2 regions of the Shinella oryzae genome follow, and region 1 is predicted to be linked to the other one. Evidence: riboswitches for the same ligand, from Rfam matches in the RefSeq annotation. Region 1 holds a riboswitch; the other holds the start of a gene.
The links. A riboswitch is a leader RNA that binds a small molecule or an ion and turns the genes downstream of it on or off. The one in region 1 is predicted to bind cobalamin.

Region 1 (7,375 bases):
ACGTAGCGGACCGTCGTTCCCGCCGCCGCCGCGATGCCCTTCAGCGCGCCGATCTGGTAGATGACGTCGGCGGTCAGGTCTTCCGTGGTGATATCGAGATCGCGCCGTCCGAATCCGACGCGATCAGGGTAGGAGACATGGGCGCCGACCACCGCACCATTCGCGGCGGCAGCCTTCACCGTGCGATAGATGCCGGCGGGATCGCCCGCGTGGAACCCGCAGGCGATATTGGCGGAGGAGACGATGGCAAGCATCGCAGCGTCATCACCCATCCGCCAAGCGCCGTAGCCCTCGCCGAGATCGCTGTTGAGATCCATCGCCGTCATGTTCCCTCCATGGCTATCCTTCAGATAGGGAGGACTTTACATGAAAGAACAAAAATATCAATATTGTTCAACAATCATTCCTCTAGTGAAGAGCGACGAGCATTATGGGGCGAGGAAAAACACAATGACAGAGGATGGGCAGGGCCTGCCACTTGCCGACCGCCTGGCGCGGCGTATCCGCGCGCTGCTGATCGCCGGAGAGCTTTCGCCCGGCCAGCGCCTGTCCGAGGCAGCATTCAGCGAGCGCTTCGACGTGTCGCGCAATTCGCTGCGCGAGGCGTTCCGCCTGCTGACCAAGGACGGCCTTCTGCGCCATGAGGCCAACCGCGGCGTCTTCGTCGCGGTCCCGACCATGGCCTCCGTCATCGACATATACCGCGTGCGGCGCATGCTGGAATGTGCTGCCCTGCGCCAGGCCTGGCATCAGCATGCGGCCATCGGGGCAATGCGCGATGCGGTCGCCGAAGGACGTGAGCGGCGCGACGCCGGTGACTGGACGGGCGTCGGCAGCGCGAATATGACCTTCCACGCGGCGATCATCGATCTCGCAGACAGCACGCGCATCAGCGAATTCTACGAACGCATATCAGCGGAATTGCGGCTCTGCTTCGGGCTGCTGAAAGACCCGGCGCACCTGCACGCGCCCTTCGTGGACATGAACGGCGAGATCGTGACGCTGCTTGAACAGAACAAGCGCGAAGAGGCCGCCGCGCAGCTCGACGCCTACCTCAACCTGGCGGAACGGACGATGCTGAAGACGCTGGAGCGCGCCTCCGAGCCATCATGACGCCGGACTAAGACGGCCGGCGGGCGGGTATCGGCACATCCACGGCCGTATCGTCCGCCCATGTGCTGATGGTGTGAACCTCGCCTTTCGTCTCGCCCTGCAGATAACTCTCGTGGCCGGGCAGCCCCATCGGGTAGAGCGCGTCGCGGCTTGCCTCGTAGGCTGCGCTCTGGTCGGTGCAGAGGCGCACGCGCATGTCCTGCGGTGCGACATCCTTGCGGTTCGCCAGGTCCTCGACGCGCGCGCCGCCGGAAAGCCGCCCCTCGAAGGCCTGGGTCATGTATTGGGCGGAGCGTTCGTTGCGCTCACGCTCCGTCGTCGCGCCCAGAATGACCACCATCACCCGCTTGCCGTTTCGCGCGGCGAGCCCGACGATATTGCGACCGGATGCGCACAGGAAGCCCGTCTTCATCCCCGTCGTGCCCGGATAGCGGGTCAGCAGCAGATTGTTGGACTTGATCTCCTTGCCGTCGATGGTGACCGACGACGCCAGGAAGAAGCGTCGGTATTCGGGAAACTGCCGGTCGACTTCCATGCCGAGGATCGCGAGGTCCCGTGCAGTCGTATAGTTGGTCTTATCGAACAGACCGTTCGGGTTGGCGAAATGGGTGCCGGTCAACCCCAGACGCGCCGCCGCGTCATTCATGCGCTTGACGAAGGCGGCCTCGTTGGGCGCCACCGTTTCGGCGACGGCGACAGCGACGTCGTTGGCAGAGGCGGTGATCATGGCGAAAAGCGCATCCTCGAGCGTCATCGCCCGGCCGAAGGTCAGCCCGGATTCGAGGAACGCCTGCTTGGTCGCATTGCGCGTCATGGTCACGGGCGTCGTCAGCGTCACCTCTCCCGCTTTCAGCGCTTCGAACGTCACGAAAGCCGACATCAGCTTGGTCGTCGACGCCGGATACCACGGCACGCCGGCATCTTCCTCGTACAGCACCTGATGGCTGTCGGGATCGACGACGAGAACAGGCGTGGCACTGGCGGCGCTAGCCATGAACAGGCACGCCGCCACTACCAGACATTTCCACGCTCGCCCGAGCATCGTGCTTTCCGCCATGTATCCGTCTCCAGAAATCAAGCTATTCTAATGGCATGGCATCGCCTTGAAGGGCAAGATGCCGATGCGACGCACGCTCGCGCAGCAGGCGAAGCCATCCATCGCGGCCTGCATACGTCCCGTTTTCGACGAAGACGCGGCAGTGTCTTCCGCAAGCGAGCATCTGCGCCTTGACGCGGATCGGGGCGCGTCATAAGGGGAATGCGACGGTTCCCGGAGGACGACTCCGAAGGGATTAATAGGGAACACGGTGCGGACGACCCAAAAGGGACCAAGACCGTGGCTGCCCCCGCAACTGTAAGCGGATTGTCGACCATCCCCGGGCCTTAACGGCCATGCCACTGCGAAACACCGCGGGAAGGCAGATGAGCGACAGACATCCGTGAGCCAGGAGACCTGCCGTCGAACACGATCCAATCAACCGGGCGGGGATGCCTGGAAAGGAGCAGATATGTCTGACCTGAACCTTCGCCATATGACGGCATCCATCCGCCTCGATTGGGCTTTCCGCGCGAGCTGACACTCACGTCGCCCGCTGCGCTTCGCAGCGCTCGCCTTCTCCCGGAATCGAGGTTTCCATGCGCCAGATCATCGCCACCATTTCGTTCGCCGTCGGCCTGACCGCCCTAGCCGGTACCGGCTTCGCCGCCACCCAATATCCGCTCACCATCAACAATTGCGGCCAGCAGGTCACCTTTACAAAAGCGCCCGAAAAGATCGTCTCGATCGGCCAGGGCATGACCGAGGTCCTGTTCTCGCTCGGCCTTGCCGACAAGATCGCCGGCACCGCCGTCTGGGTCGGCCCGGTTCTGCCCGCCTATGCCGAGGCCAACGGCAAGATCAAGCGGCTTGCCGACAACGACCCTAGCTTCGAATCCGTCGTCGGCGAGGAACCGGACCTGGTAGCCGCCGAATTCGAATGGCATGTCGGCGTGCAGGGCGCGGTCGGCAAGCGCGAACAATTCGCCGATCTCGGCATCAACACTTACGTCGCACCGGCCGATTGCGTCGCCAAGATCAACACCGACGGCGGCGACGGCGTTCGCAAGGAGCTGTTCACGATGGACCTGATCTATCAGGAAATCGCCGAACTCTCCGAAATCTTCGACATCAAGGAGCGCGGCGACGCCCTGATCGCCGACCTGAAGAAGCGCGAGACCGACGCCGTCGCCTCCATCGAGGGCGCCGCCAGCAAGAACCTTCCCGTCGTGTTCTGGTTCTCCAGCAAGGAGGTGAGCGGCGACGCCTTCATCGCCGGCAAGAACAGCGCACCGGCCTATATCCTCAAGACGATCGGCGCGAAGAACGTCGTCACCACCGAAGAAGAATGGCCGCTGGTGGGCTGGGAAACCATCTCACAGGCAAATCCCGCCGTCATCGTGCTGGCAACGATGGATCGCCGCCGCTATGCAGCCGACGACCCGCAGACCAAGATCGACTTCCTTGAGAACGACCCTGTCACCAAGGAACTCGATGCGGTGAAGAACAAGCGCTTCGTCATGATGGATGCCCAGTCGATGAACCCGACGATCCGTACGATCGACGGTATCGAGACGCTGGCTGCCGGCATCAAGTCCTTCGGCCTGTCGCAGTGAGGGCTGCCGCATCCAGACACCATCGCTGGTGGGCGCTCGTAGCGCTCACCGTTGTCGCCGTCATCCTGCTCGCGATCATGATCAGCCTCGCCGTCGCGATCGGCGAGATCGCCATTCCCCTGTCCACGACGGTCAGGGCGGTGTCGAACCGGATCTTCGGCACGTCCTTCGAACTCAACCGCATTCACCAGGGTATCGTCTGGGATTACCGGCTCAGCCGCGCGCTCGTTGCCGCAAGCGCCGGCGCGTCGCTTGCCCTGTGCGGCGTCGTGCTCCAGGCAATGCTGCGCAATCCGCTTGCCGAACCCTATGTGCTCGGCATCTCGGCGGGCGCCTCGACGGGCGCTGTTTGCGTCATGATCCTCGGCCTCGGCTACGGCGCGCTGACGCTGTCGGGCGGCGCCTTCATCGGCGCGATCGTCGCCTTCCTGCTCGTTGGTGTCCTTGCGGCCGGTGCCGGCCGGTCGAGCGAGCGCATCATTCTGTGCGGTGTCGCCGGCTCGCAGCTCTTCAATGCACTCACCTCCTATATCGTCACCACATCCGCCAATGCCGAACAGGCGCGCGGCGTGCTGTTCTGGCTGCTCGGCTCGATGAGCGGCGTGCGCTGGACCGACGTCTATCTCTCCGTGCCGGTCGCCATTACCGGATATCTCGCCTGCCTGTTCCACGCCCGCGCGCTGGACGCCTTCGCCTTCGGCACGGATGCCGCCGCCGCACTCGGCATCGCCGTGCGGCGCGTCCAGGTCGTGCTGTTCGGCATCACGGCGCTGATGACCGCCGCTGTCGTCAGCATGGTCGGCTCCATCGGGTTCGTCGGGCTCGTCATCCCGCATGCCGCGCGCTTCATCGTCGGCCCTTCGCACCACCGTCTCCTGCCGGCGACGGCGCTGGGCGGGGCGATCTTTATGGTTTTCGCCGACATCGTCTCGCGCATCATCATTCCGCAGCAGATCCTGCCCATCGGCGTTGTCACCGCGCTGTTCGGCGCGCCGGCCTTCGCCATCATCCTGTTTCGTGCCCGGAGAAGCGTGTGAGTATCGCCGTCGAGAACGTGACCTATGCCGCCGGTAAGACCATCATCGTCGACGGCATCACGCTGGCGGTCGAGCAGGGCAAGGTGCTCGGCCTTCTGGGGCCAAACGGTTCGGGAAAATCCAGCCTGCTCAGGCTGATCTGCCGCCTGCGCAAGGTCGACAGCGGCATCATACGCCTTGCCGAGCAGGATATCGCCGCTATCCCGCGGGCAAACCTCGCACGTCGCGTCGCCTTCGTGGAACAGCAGGCGACGACCGATACCCAGCTGACGGTGCGCGATGTCGTCCAGCTCGGGCGAACACCGCATCGCGGCCTGCTGTCCCCCTGGGGCGTGGATGACGACCTCGCCGTCGAGGACGCGCTAGCACGGGTGGACATGACCCATAGGGCGGACCAGTTCTGGCATACACTTTCAGGCGGCGAGCGTCAGCGGGTGCACATCGCGCGGGCACTGGCGCAGACGCCGAGCGAACTTCTGCTCGACGAGCCGACCAACCACCTCGACATCCAGCACCAGCTGGAAATCTTGTCGCTCGTCACCCGGCTCGGCGTCACGTCGATCATCGCCCTGCACGATCTCAATCTCGCGGCGATGTTCTGCGACAGTCTCGCCGTCCTTCAGAACGGCAAGGTCGTGGCCGCCGGCGCCCCGCAGGAGGTGCTGACCGAGGACCTTTTCGCGCGGGTGTTCGGCGTGCGTGCGCATATCGAGCGCTCCGCCGTGCACGGCCGCTACAATATCCAGTACGCGATGGGCTGACGGATGGACGGCCGGAACTTCGATCTCAAGGAAGAAATACGGGACTATTGGTCGAGACGATCCGGGACGTTCGATCTCGCCTTCGGTCACAGGATTCCCGCAGGTCCCGAGGCCGACGCCTGGCAACGGCCGATCCGGGACCAGCTGGGGCCCGCCCCGAAACGCGTTCTCGAACTTGCCTGCGGCACCGGCGAGGTGACGCGCCTGATCCATGACCTCGGCCACGACGTCACCGCCCTCGACTTCTCCGAGGCCATGCTTGCGGTCGCGCGCGCCAAGCATGCGGGCAAGACCAGGCTTCGCTTCCTGCTGGCGGATGCCGAAAACACCCTTGAAGCCGATCAGTCCTATGACGCCATCATCTGCCGGCACCTCGTCTGGACGCTGACGCGGCCGGATGAAACCTTCCGCGAATGGTTCCGCCTCCTGCGTCCAGGCGGTCGGCTGCTCGTCTTCGACGGCGACTGGGCAACGCCGAAACCCGCCGGGCGCCTGGCCAGCCTGCTCATCTCGCTCATCGACCGCATCGTCGGCCCCGATACCAATTACGACGGCGCCATGAGCGAGCGCCACGCCGCGATCATGAACGCCCTGCCCTTCGGCGCCGGACTGCGGCCCGCCATGATCGAGCCCTTGCTGGCATCCGCCGGCTTCCGCGACGTCGCTCTGCATTCGCACGAACCGATCGCGCGGGCGCAGCGTCGGAACGCCAATCTGCGCAACCGGCTTCGAACCCTCGTGTATCGCCGCTTCATTCTGACCTGCCGCCGCCCCTGAAAGTACCGAGAAGCACCCTCTGGCGAAGCGGCCGTAATACCCTACATTAGGGGTAGCATCGACCGCCTCGCGTGGAGCAGAACTTGGACATAGCCGCCAGCCAGAATCCCGCCCCCGGCGCGCCGGGAATTGATGCCCGGTGGACATCCAGCGCAAAGAGTGGAGTGGGAACAGCACTGACCGCGGCCTCGCGCACCTGGTTCACCACCAGCCACGGCATTCTGAACGAGGTCTACCATCCGCGCCTCGATCACGCCTGCACACGCGATCTCGGCCTGGTGGTGACGCGCGACGACGGTTACTTCTCGGAAGAAAAACGCCACGCGGCACACGAGGTCGCCTGGTTTGCGGACGGTGTTCCCGCCTTCCACCTCACCAACACCGCGCTCGACGGCGCCTACAGGATCGAGAAGCGCATTCTCACCGATCCCCTGCGGCCGACGGTCCTGCAAAACATCCGATTCACCCCGCTTTCCGGTGCTGCCTCGGACTATCACGTCTACGCCCTGCTCGCGCCCCACCTGGTCAATGCGGGGATGGGCAATTCCGCATGGATCGGCGAATACAAGGGCGTGACGATGCTCTTTGCCAGCGGGCGGGGGCAGTTCCTGGCGCTCGCCTCCTCCCTACCCTGGCGCGAGGCGTCAGCGGGCTATGTCGGCGTGTCGGACGGCTGGCGCGCCCTGTCGGCCTCCGGCAGGCTCGACGCCCGATATACAAGCGCGCCGGATGGCAATGTCGCGCTGACGGGCGAAATCGGCTTTACGCCGACGCAGGACTTCGCCCTTCTTGCACTCTCCTTCGGACCGAGTGCGGATGAAGCAGGCTACAACGCGCTTGCCAGCCTCAATGCGGGTTTCGACAGCGCAGCACGCGCCTATGTCGCCGGATGGCACGACTGGCAGAAGGACCTTCTGCCGCTCGACCAGCCCGGTCACAAGGGCCCCAACCTCTACCGCACCAGCACCGCCGTGCTGGGCACGCACCGCTCGTCGAGCTTTCCCGGGCCTGCCATCGCCAGTCTCTCCGTCCCCT
Region 2 (7,375 bases), on a different replicon from region 1:
GTTCCAGGCGATCTGTACGAAGTTCGGCTTGCTGAAGATAAACAGCATGGTCTTTGTCCTAAAAATCCGAAGCCACGCGCCTCGGCTGTCTGATGTCCCTCATATAGGTGCGCCGAAGAGAAAAATCAGCGTCGTTCACGGCGCAAAATGTCGCAAAACGGATAGCATCCCAGCTATGCCGATCTTGCATGGCATGCTGTTGCGGAAATACATCGGAGCACCGGGCCGGATTGCGGCAAAATTGCGGTAAATCAGGGCTTTCCGGTGGCGAGACGCGGTGATAGGAAAAGCGCCATGACAAGAACGATCATGCTACAGGGCACCGGCTCGGATGTCGGAAAAACGGTACTGGTGGCGGGGCTCTGCCGCATGGCCGCCAACCGCGGCCTGACGGTGCGTCCGTTCAAGCCGCAAAACATGTCGAACAATGCCGCCGTTTCGGCCGATGGCGGCGAGATCGGCCGCGCACAGTGGCTCCAGTCGCTTGCCGCGCGCGTGCCCTCCAGCGTGCATATGAACCCGGTGCTGCTCAAACCGCAGTCGGATGTCGGCAGCCAGATCGTCGTTCAGGGCAAGGTCTTCGGGCAGGCCAAGGGGCGGGACTACCAGGCGCTGAAGCCCAAGCTCATGGGCGCAGTGATGGAGAGCTTCGAGACCGTATCGGCCGGCGCCGACCTCGTGGTCGTCGAGGGCGCTGGCTCGCCGGCGGAAATCAACCTGCGGTCCGGGGACATCGCCAATATGGGGTTCGCCACCCGGGCCGGCGTGCCGGTCGTGCTGGTGGGCGATATCGATCGCGGCGGAGTCATCGCCTCGCTGGTCGGCACCCACGCCATTCTGCCGGACGAGGACCGGCGCACGGTCACGGGCTATCTGATCAACAAGTTCCGGGGCGATGTCACGCTGTTCGACAGCGGCATCGCCGAAATCGGCCGCTTCACCGACTGGCCTTGTTTCGGCGTCGTGCCCTGGCTGAAGGATGCCGCGCGCCTGCCGGCAGAGGATTCCGTCGTGCTCGAGCGTCTGGCGAAGGGTGGCGGCGGGGCGCTCAAGGTCGCCGTGCCCGTGCTGCCGCGCATCGCCAATTTCGACGATCTTGACCCCTTGAAGGCTGAGCCGCAGGTCGATCTCGTCTTCGTGCGGCCGGGGGAGGCGCTGCCGGCCGATGCCGGCCTTGTCGTCCTTCCGGGCTCGAAATCCACCATTTCGGACCTGCGCGATTTCCGCGCCGCGGGCTGGGACCGGGATCTTTCCCTTCATGTGCGCCGCGGCGGGCGCGTCATCGGCATTTGCGGCGGGTATCAGATGCTTGGCCGCCGCGTGACCGATCCGCTCGGCATCGAAGGCGGCGAGCGGGAGGTCGAAGGGCTCGGGCTGCTTGCGGTCGAGACGGAGATGGCGCCGGAAAAGACCGTGCGCAACAGCGACGCCCGCTCCCTGCAATACGATGTGCCGCTCGAAGGCTATGAGATCCATCTCGGCCGCACCACGGGGCCGGATGCGCTGTGTCCCTCCGTCAGCATAGACGGCCGGCCGGACGGCGCGGTCTCGCCGGATGGCCGCGTGATGGGAACCTATCTGCACGGACTGCTCTCGAGCGATGCCTACCGGGCGCGGCTGCTTGCGGATTTCGGCATCGAGGGCGGCGGCTTCGATTACCGGGCCGGCGTCGATGCGGCACTCGACGGCGTGGCGGCCGAGCTTGCAGCCGTGCTGGATCCGCGCTGGCTCGACAGCCTTATGGGCACCCGCTGATTAAACCGCCGGCCTGAAACGTTCAGACATCGGGTTTCTCCACTGCCGGTCGCGGCCGCACCAAAGTTGCGCCTGATTTCGGTGCAAGGAGGGACACTATCATGCCCGCTCTGCGGGTGCCGACGCCGTTGTGCGATCCGAAAGGGTGATTTGATGGGTTCTGGACCTCTTGCTCGATCTGTTCTGGTGGGCCTTGTCGGGCTGTCGCTCGCCGGTTTTCCGGTGGCTGCCTTCGCCCAGACGGCTAAGGAAACCACCAATGCCGGCAAGCGTTGGGAGGAAGAATTCGCCTTCTGGCAGAAAGCCTCCTCCGGCAGCGATGTCACGCAGTTTGAAAACTACCTGAAACAGTATCCCAACGGCACGTTCGCCTCGATGGCGCGTCTGCGCATCGCCGAATTGAAGGCCGCGGGCAACGCGAAGCCGGCCACGACGGCGTCCGACGATGCCGCCGCCAAGGCCAAGGCCGATGAGGCGAAGGCCGCCGAGGAGGCCAAGCGCGTCGCCGATGCGGAGAAGGCCAAGGCGGAGGACGCCAGCAAGGCCGCCGAGGCCGAGAAGGCGAAAGCCGAAGCGGCGAAGGCCGAGGCGGCCGCTGCCGCAGCCAGCAAGCTTGCGTCCGAAAAGGCCGCCGCCGAGGAAAAGGCGAAGGCCGAAGCCGCAGCCGCTGAAAAGGCGCGGGCAGAGGAAGCCGCCCGCCTCCAGGCGGACCGGAAGGCGGCGGATGAACGCAGGCTGGCGGCCGAGAAGGCTGCCGAAGCCGAGCGTGTGAAGAAGGAAGCCGCCGCTGCTGCCGAAAAGGCCAGGGCGGACGAGGCGGCGCGCGTGCAGGCCGAGGCAGAGCGCCGCAAGGCCGACGAGGCCGCCGCGGCCCAGAAGGCCCGCGCCGAGGCCGAGGCGAATGCCCGCGCTGCCGAAGCCGCGGCCGCCCGTGCCGAAGAAGCCAAGCGGCTGGAAGCGGAAAAAGCCGCGGCTGCCGAAAAGACCCGGCTGGAGCAGGAGGCGGCAGCCGCCCGCAAGCTGGCCGAGGAAAAGACGCGCGAGCTGGAGCGCCTGAAGGCGGAGGCCGCCAAGGCTGCGGCGGAAGCCGAGGCCAAGGCCGCCGAAGCCTCTCGCCTTGCCGCCGAGGCCAGGAAGCGTGCCGAGGAGGCCGAGGCCGCCCAGAAGCGCGCCACCACCAGCGGCCCGGCAACGGCAACGAACGACAACGCGGAAGCCGACAGGCTCGCTGCGGCCAAGCGCGAGGAAGACACGTTCCAGAAGGCGGTGGTATCCGGCTCTCGGCAGGCGTTCCAGGCCTATCTCGACGCCTATCCGCGCGGCCGGTATGCATCGGATGCGCGCGAGCGGATGGCTGCCCTCGCGACCACGCCGACGCAGAAGGCGGAAACCGAGCGCCTGGTCGAGGAGCGCCCCGTCGTCGATCCGCGTGAGGCCTATATGGAGCGCTCGACGCGGATTCAGGCGCAGCGCTGGCTGAGCGCGCTGGGCTACAGCACCTATGGCGCCGATGGCGTCTTCGGCCCGCGCACCCGCGCGGCGATCGCCGCATGGCAGGGTGCGTCCGGCTACCGCGCCGATGGCTATCTTTCACGCCGGCAGTTCGCCGCCCTGCGCCAGGCCGCGCAGTTTGCCGAGGCACGCCAGGCCAGCCGCGAGCGCCGCTACCAGCGCGAATACGATGTGCTCGAGGGCCCGGTCGACGGCTATTACGATGGTCCTTACTACAGCGATGACGGCTACTACCGCCGGCGCGGCGGCGTGGTGATCATCCCCGGCTATTGAGTTTGCGACGGCCGGCCGGCGTTTTCGGCACAGGCCATGCCGCTGGCTGTCGATTGACTTGTGGCGGCCGGCGGCATAATCATCCGACTATTGGATGGTTCTCTGGTCCGGAAACGGACCGGTGAGTAAATGGGAATGTGACGCGGCGGACCCAATCAGGGCGCTGCAATCACGGCCGACCCCGCGACTGTAGAGTAGCGAGGGACGCCCATCCGGAGGGAGGAATTTCGCGGGTAAGAGGGCAATGTTGTCCTTGAAGCGCGAAAGGAACACCGACCGGAAAAGCCACTGGGTGGCATCACGATAACCGGGGCTGGACGCCTCTTCTTCTACGAATCGTCCGCCTGCGTGATGCGAAAAGACCTGGGAAGGTGAGGGCGGCCCGAAGGCGCTGATGCGCCGGACGCTGCGAGCCAGGAGACCTGCCAGCCAATGAGGGCATATCGCCCGACCTGGGGAGGGGCTTCCCCGATGCCTGCACGGAGGTTGTCATGGCTGTTTCCAATACGTCTTCTATCACGCTTTCCGCGAGCGATCGCCTTGTCGCCGGCGTTCTCGCGCTGCTGCTCGGCGGGTTCCTCGTCTTCGGCGCCGGCCTTGCGAATTCGGCCGTGCTGCACGACACCGCGCACGATACGCGTCACTCCTACGGCTTTCCCTGCCACTAAGGAGTTTCCGATATGATCGTTCGTTATCTCCTGGCCGCCCTGGTGGCCGGGCTCTTCTCTGGCGTCCTGATGACGGCCGCCCAGGAGGCCCGCGTCGTGCCGCTCATCCTTCACGCCGAAGAATTCGAAGGCGGCGATGAGGCGGCACCCGCCACCGAAGGCACCACGCCGTCCGCCGATGGCGCTGCCGCGACGCATGAGCATTCGTCCTTGGGCGCCGTCATCCTCAACGTCGCAGCTTACCTGTCGCCCGTCTCCGTTGCCTACGCTCACGACGCCGAAGGCCATGAAGAGGGTGGCATCATGTTCGGCATGAGCCGGTTCTCCGGCACGCTGCTGGCCAACCTCGTGACGGGAGCAGGCTTCGCGCTGCTGCTTGCCGGTTTCAGCCTTGTCTCCGGCCATCCGATCACGGTCGCCAACGGGGCGCTGTGGGGCGCTGCCGGCTGGCTTGCCGTGCATATGCTGCCGGCCATCGGCCTGCCGCCGGAACTGCCGGGTTTCCCGGCCGCGGACCTGACGCAGCGTCAGATCTGGTGGGTTGCGGCGGTCGTGCTGTCGGCGGCGGGGCTCTACCTGCTGTTCCTCAGGCCGGGCATCGTGGCCAAGATCGCCGGCGTGGTGCTGATTGCCGCGCCGCAGGTCTATGGCGCGCCGCAGCCGTCGGACATTTCCAGCGCCGTTCCGGCCGTTCTCGGTGCGGAGTTCGCCGTCGCGGCCCTTGCCACGACGCTGTTCTTCTGGATCGTGCTCGGCCTTTCGCTTGGCTTTGCCAACGAAAAGATCGCCAAGGCTGCCTGATATGACGCTGACATCGCCCGGAGCCGTCCTGGTTCTGGGCGGTGCGCGTTCCGGAAAATCCACTTTTGCCGAAAGGCTGGTCGCCGAGACCGGCCTTTCGCGTCATTATATCGCCACCGGCCGCGCCTGGGATGACGAGATGCGTGAACGCATCGCCAGGCACCGGGAAGACCGCGGCGACGGCTGGGAAACGCATGAGGAACCGCTTGCGCTCGCGGCCCGGATCGCCGATGTCGCGCGGGCTGATCGTGCGGTCCTCGTCGATTGCCTGACCCTCTGGCTCGCCAATCTGATGCTGGAGGAACGCGACATCGCGCAGGAATGCGCCGGCCTCCTGTCGGCCATCGCACAGGCGCCGGGCCGTTTGGTCTTCGTTTCGAACGAGGTCGGCCTGGGCATCGTACCTGAAAACCGCATGGCGCGCGACTTTCGCGACCATGCCGGGCGGCTCCACCAGCAGGTGGCGGCGCTCGTACCGGAAGTGTATTTCGTTGCGGCCGGACTGCCGCTGAAAATGAAGGGTTGAGCCATGCTGCAACAGAAGATCCCCGCCACCGTTATCACCGGCTTTCTCGGGGCCGGCAAGACGACGATGATCCGCAACCTCCTGCAGAATGCCGGCGGCAAGCGCATCGCGCTCATCATCAACGAGTTCGGCGATCTCGGCGTCGACGGCGACGTGCTGAAGGGCTGCGGCGCGGAGGCCTGCACCGAGGACGATATCATCGAGCTCACCAATGGCTGCATCTGCTGCACCGTGGCCGACGACTTCATCCCCACCATGTCGAAGCTGCTGGAGCGGGAGAACCGCCCGGACCATATCGTCATCGAGACTTCTGGTCTCGCGCTGCCGCAGCCGCTCGTCGCCGCCTTCAACTGGCCGGAAATCAAGACGCAGGTGACGGTCGACGGCGTCATCACCGTGGTCGACAGCGCCGCCGTCGCGGCCGGCCGTTTCGCCGACGATCATGACAGGGTCGATGCCCTGCGCGTCGAGGACGAAAACCTCGACCACGAAAGCCCGCTGGAAGAGCTCTTCGAGGACCAGCTGACCGCCGCCGACCTCATCGTGCTCAACAAGACCGATCTGCTCGACGCCGCCGGTATCCAGACCGTGCGCGACGAGGTCGCCTCGCGCACCGCCCGCAAGCCGTCGATGATCGAGGCGAAGAACGGTGACGTGGCCGCCGCCGTGCTGCTCGGCCTCGGCGTCGGCACGGAAGACGACATCGCCAACCGCAAGTCGCACCATGAACTGGAACACGAGAACGGCGAGGAACACGACCACGACGAATTTGACAGCTTCGTCGTCGAACTGCCGGCGCTTGCCGATCCGTCCGCCTTCATCGAGCGCCTCAAGGGCGTGATCGCCGAGCACGACGTGCTGCGCGTCAAGGGATTTGCCGATGTGCCCGGCAAGCCGCTGCGCCTGCTCATCCAGGCCGTAGGCAGCCGCATCGACAGCTATTTCGAGCGCGCCTGGGCCCCGGACGAAAGCCGCGGCACCCGCCTCGTCGTCATCGGCCTGCACGACATGGATGAGGCCGCCGTACGCGCTGCCATTGCTGCGGCTGTGTGATATCGGATGAGCATGCGGCGGCACCCCCCTCTGGCCTGCCGGCCATCTCCCCCACAAGGGGGGAGATCGGATGAGGCGACGGCTTGCCCCGCTGTCTTGCCTGCACGCCGCCGCTCAATCTCCCCCCTTGTGGGGGAGATGTCACGAAGTGACAGAGGGGGGTATGCCCCCTTGGCGGTCCTCTCGCAGCAGGGAGGCGCTGCATGCATCTCCTGCTAGCCCAGAAGGGCACCATCGCCGACGGCAAGGAGGCGATCGACCTTGGCCAGACGCCGGGCGATATCCTCTTCCTCTCCGCTGCCGATACGGAACTGGCCTCCATCGCCGCCGCCCACCGTGCGCGCGGTGGTGATACGCGCCTTCGTCTCGCCAGCCTCGCGACGCTGTCGCATCCCATGTCCGTCGATACCTATATCGAGCGCACGGCCCGGCACGCCCGGCTCATCGTCATCCGCGCGCTCGGCGGCGCGAGCTATTTCCGCTACGTGCTGGAAGCCCTGCTGGCGACGGCTGTCGCCAACGATATCAAGCTCGTGGCGCTGCCGGGCGATGACCGTCCCGATGAGGGGCTGATCCCCTTCAACAGCATCGAGGATGCCGACCGCCGGAACCTCTGGGCCTATCTCAACGAGGGCGGGGCGGACAATGCCGACCGTTTCCTCGCCTATGCCGATGCGGTGGTGTTTGGCCGCGAGAAGCCGGCACCGGCGACGCCGCTCGAAAAGGCCGGCATCTGGTGGCCGGGGCGCGGCGTGGTGGATGTCGAGGAGTGGCGTGCGCTTGCGGG

Region 2: linked by a shared signal. The riboswitch ahead of K6301_RS08600 (CbtB domain-containing protein) and the one ahead of K6301_RS18285 (ABC transporter substrate-binding protein) in region 1 are both predicted to bind cobalamin.

Annotation. Positions count from the first base shown of each region.
Region 1 is NZ_CP081988.1:456,188-463,562, forward strand. It holds gene K6301_RS18270 (LamB/YcsF family protein) at 1-326, opposite strand, end outside; gene K6301_RS18275 (GntR family transcriptional regulator) at 451-1,113, shown strand; gene K6301_RS18280 (D-alanyl-D-alanine carboxypeptidase family protein) at 1,121-2,170, opposite strand; cobalamin riboswitch at 2,361-2,588, shown strand; gene K6301_RS18285 (ABC transporter substrate-binding protein) at 2,749-3,765, shown strand; gene K6301_RS18290 (FecCD family ABC transporter permease) at 3,762-4,802, shown strand; gene K6301_RS18295 (ABC transporter ATP-binding protein) at 4,799-5,563, shown strand; gene K6301_RS18300 (class I SAM-dependent methyltransferase) at 5,567-6,340, shown strand; gene K6301_RS18305 (glucan 1,4-alpha-glucosidase) at 6,430-7,375, shown strand, end outside.
Region 2 is NZ_CP081987.1:1,730,801-1,738,175, reverse strand. It holds gene K6301_RS08615 (hypothetical protein) at 1-48, opposite strand, end outside; gene K6301_RS08610 (cobyric acid synthase) at 295-1,755, shown strand; gene K6301_RS08605 (peptidoglycan-binding domain-containing protein) at 1,909-3,540, shown strand; cobalamin riboswitch at 3,619-3,984, shown strand; gene K6301_RS08600 (CbtB domain-containing protein) at 4,032-4,208, shown strand; gene K6301_RS08595 (CbtA family protein) at 4,221-5,009, shown strand; gene cobU (bifunctional adenosylcobinamide kinase/adenosylcobinamide-phosphate guanylyltransferase) at 5,011-5,535, shown strand; gene cobW (cobalamin biosynthesis protein CobW) at 5,539-6,588, shown strand; gene cobN (cobaltochelatase subunit CobN) at 6,792-7,375, shown strand, end outside.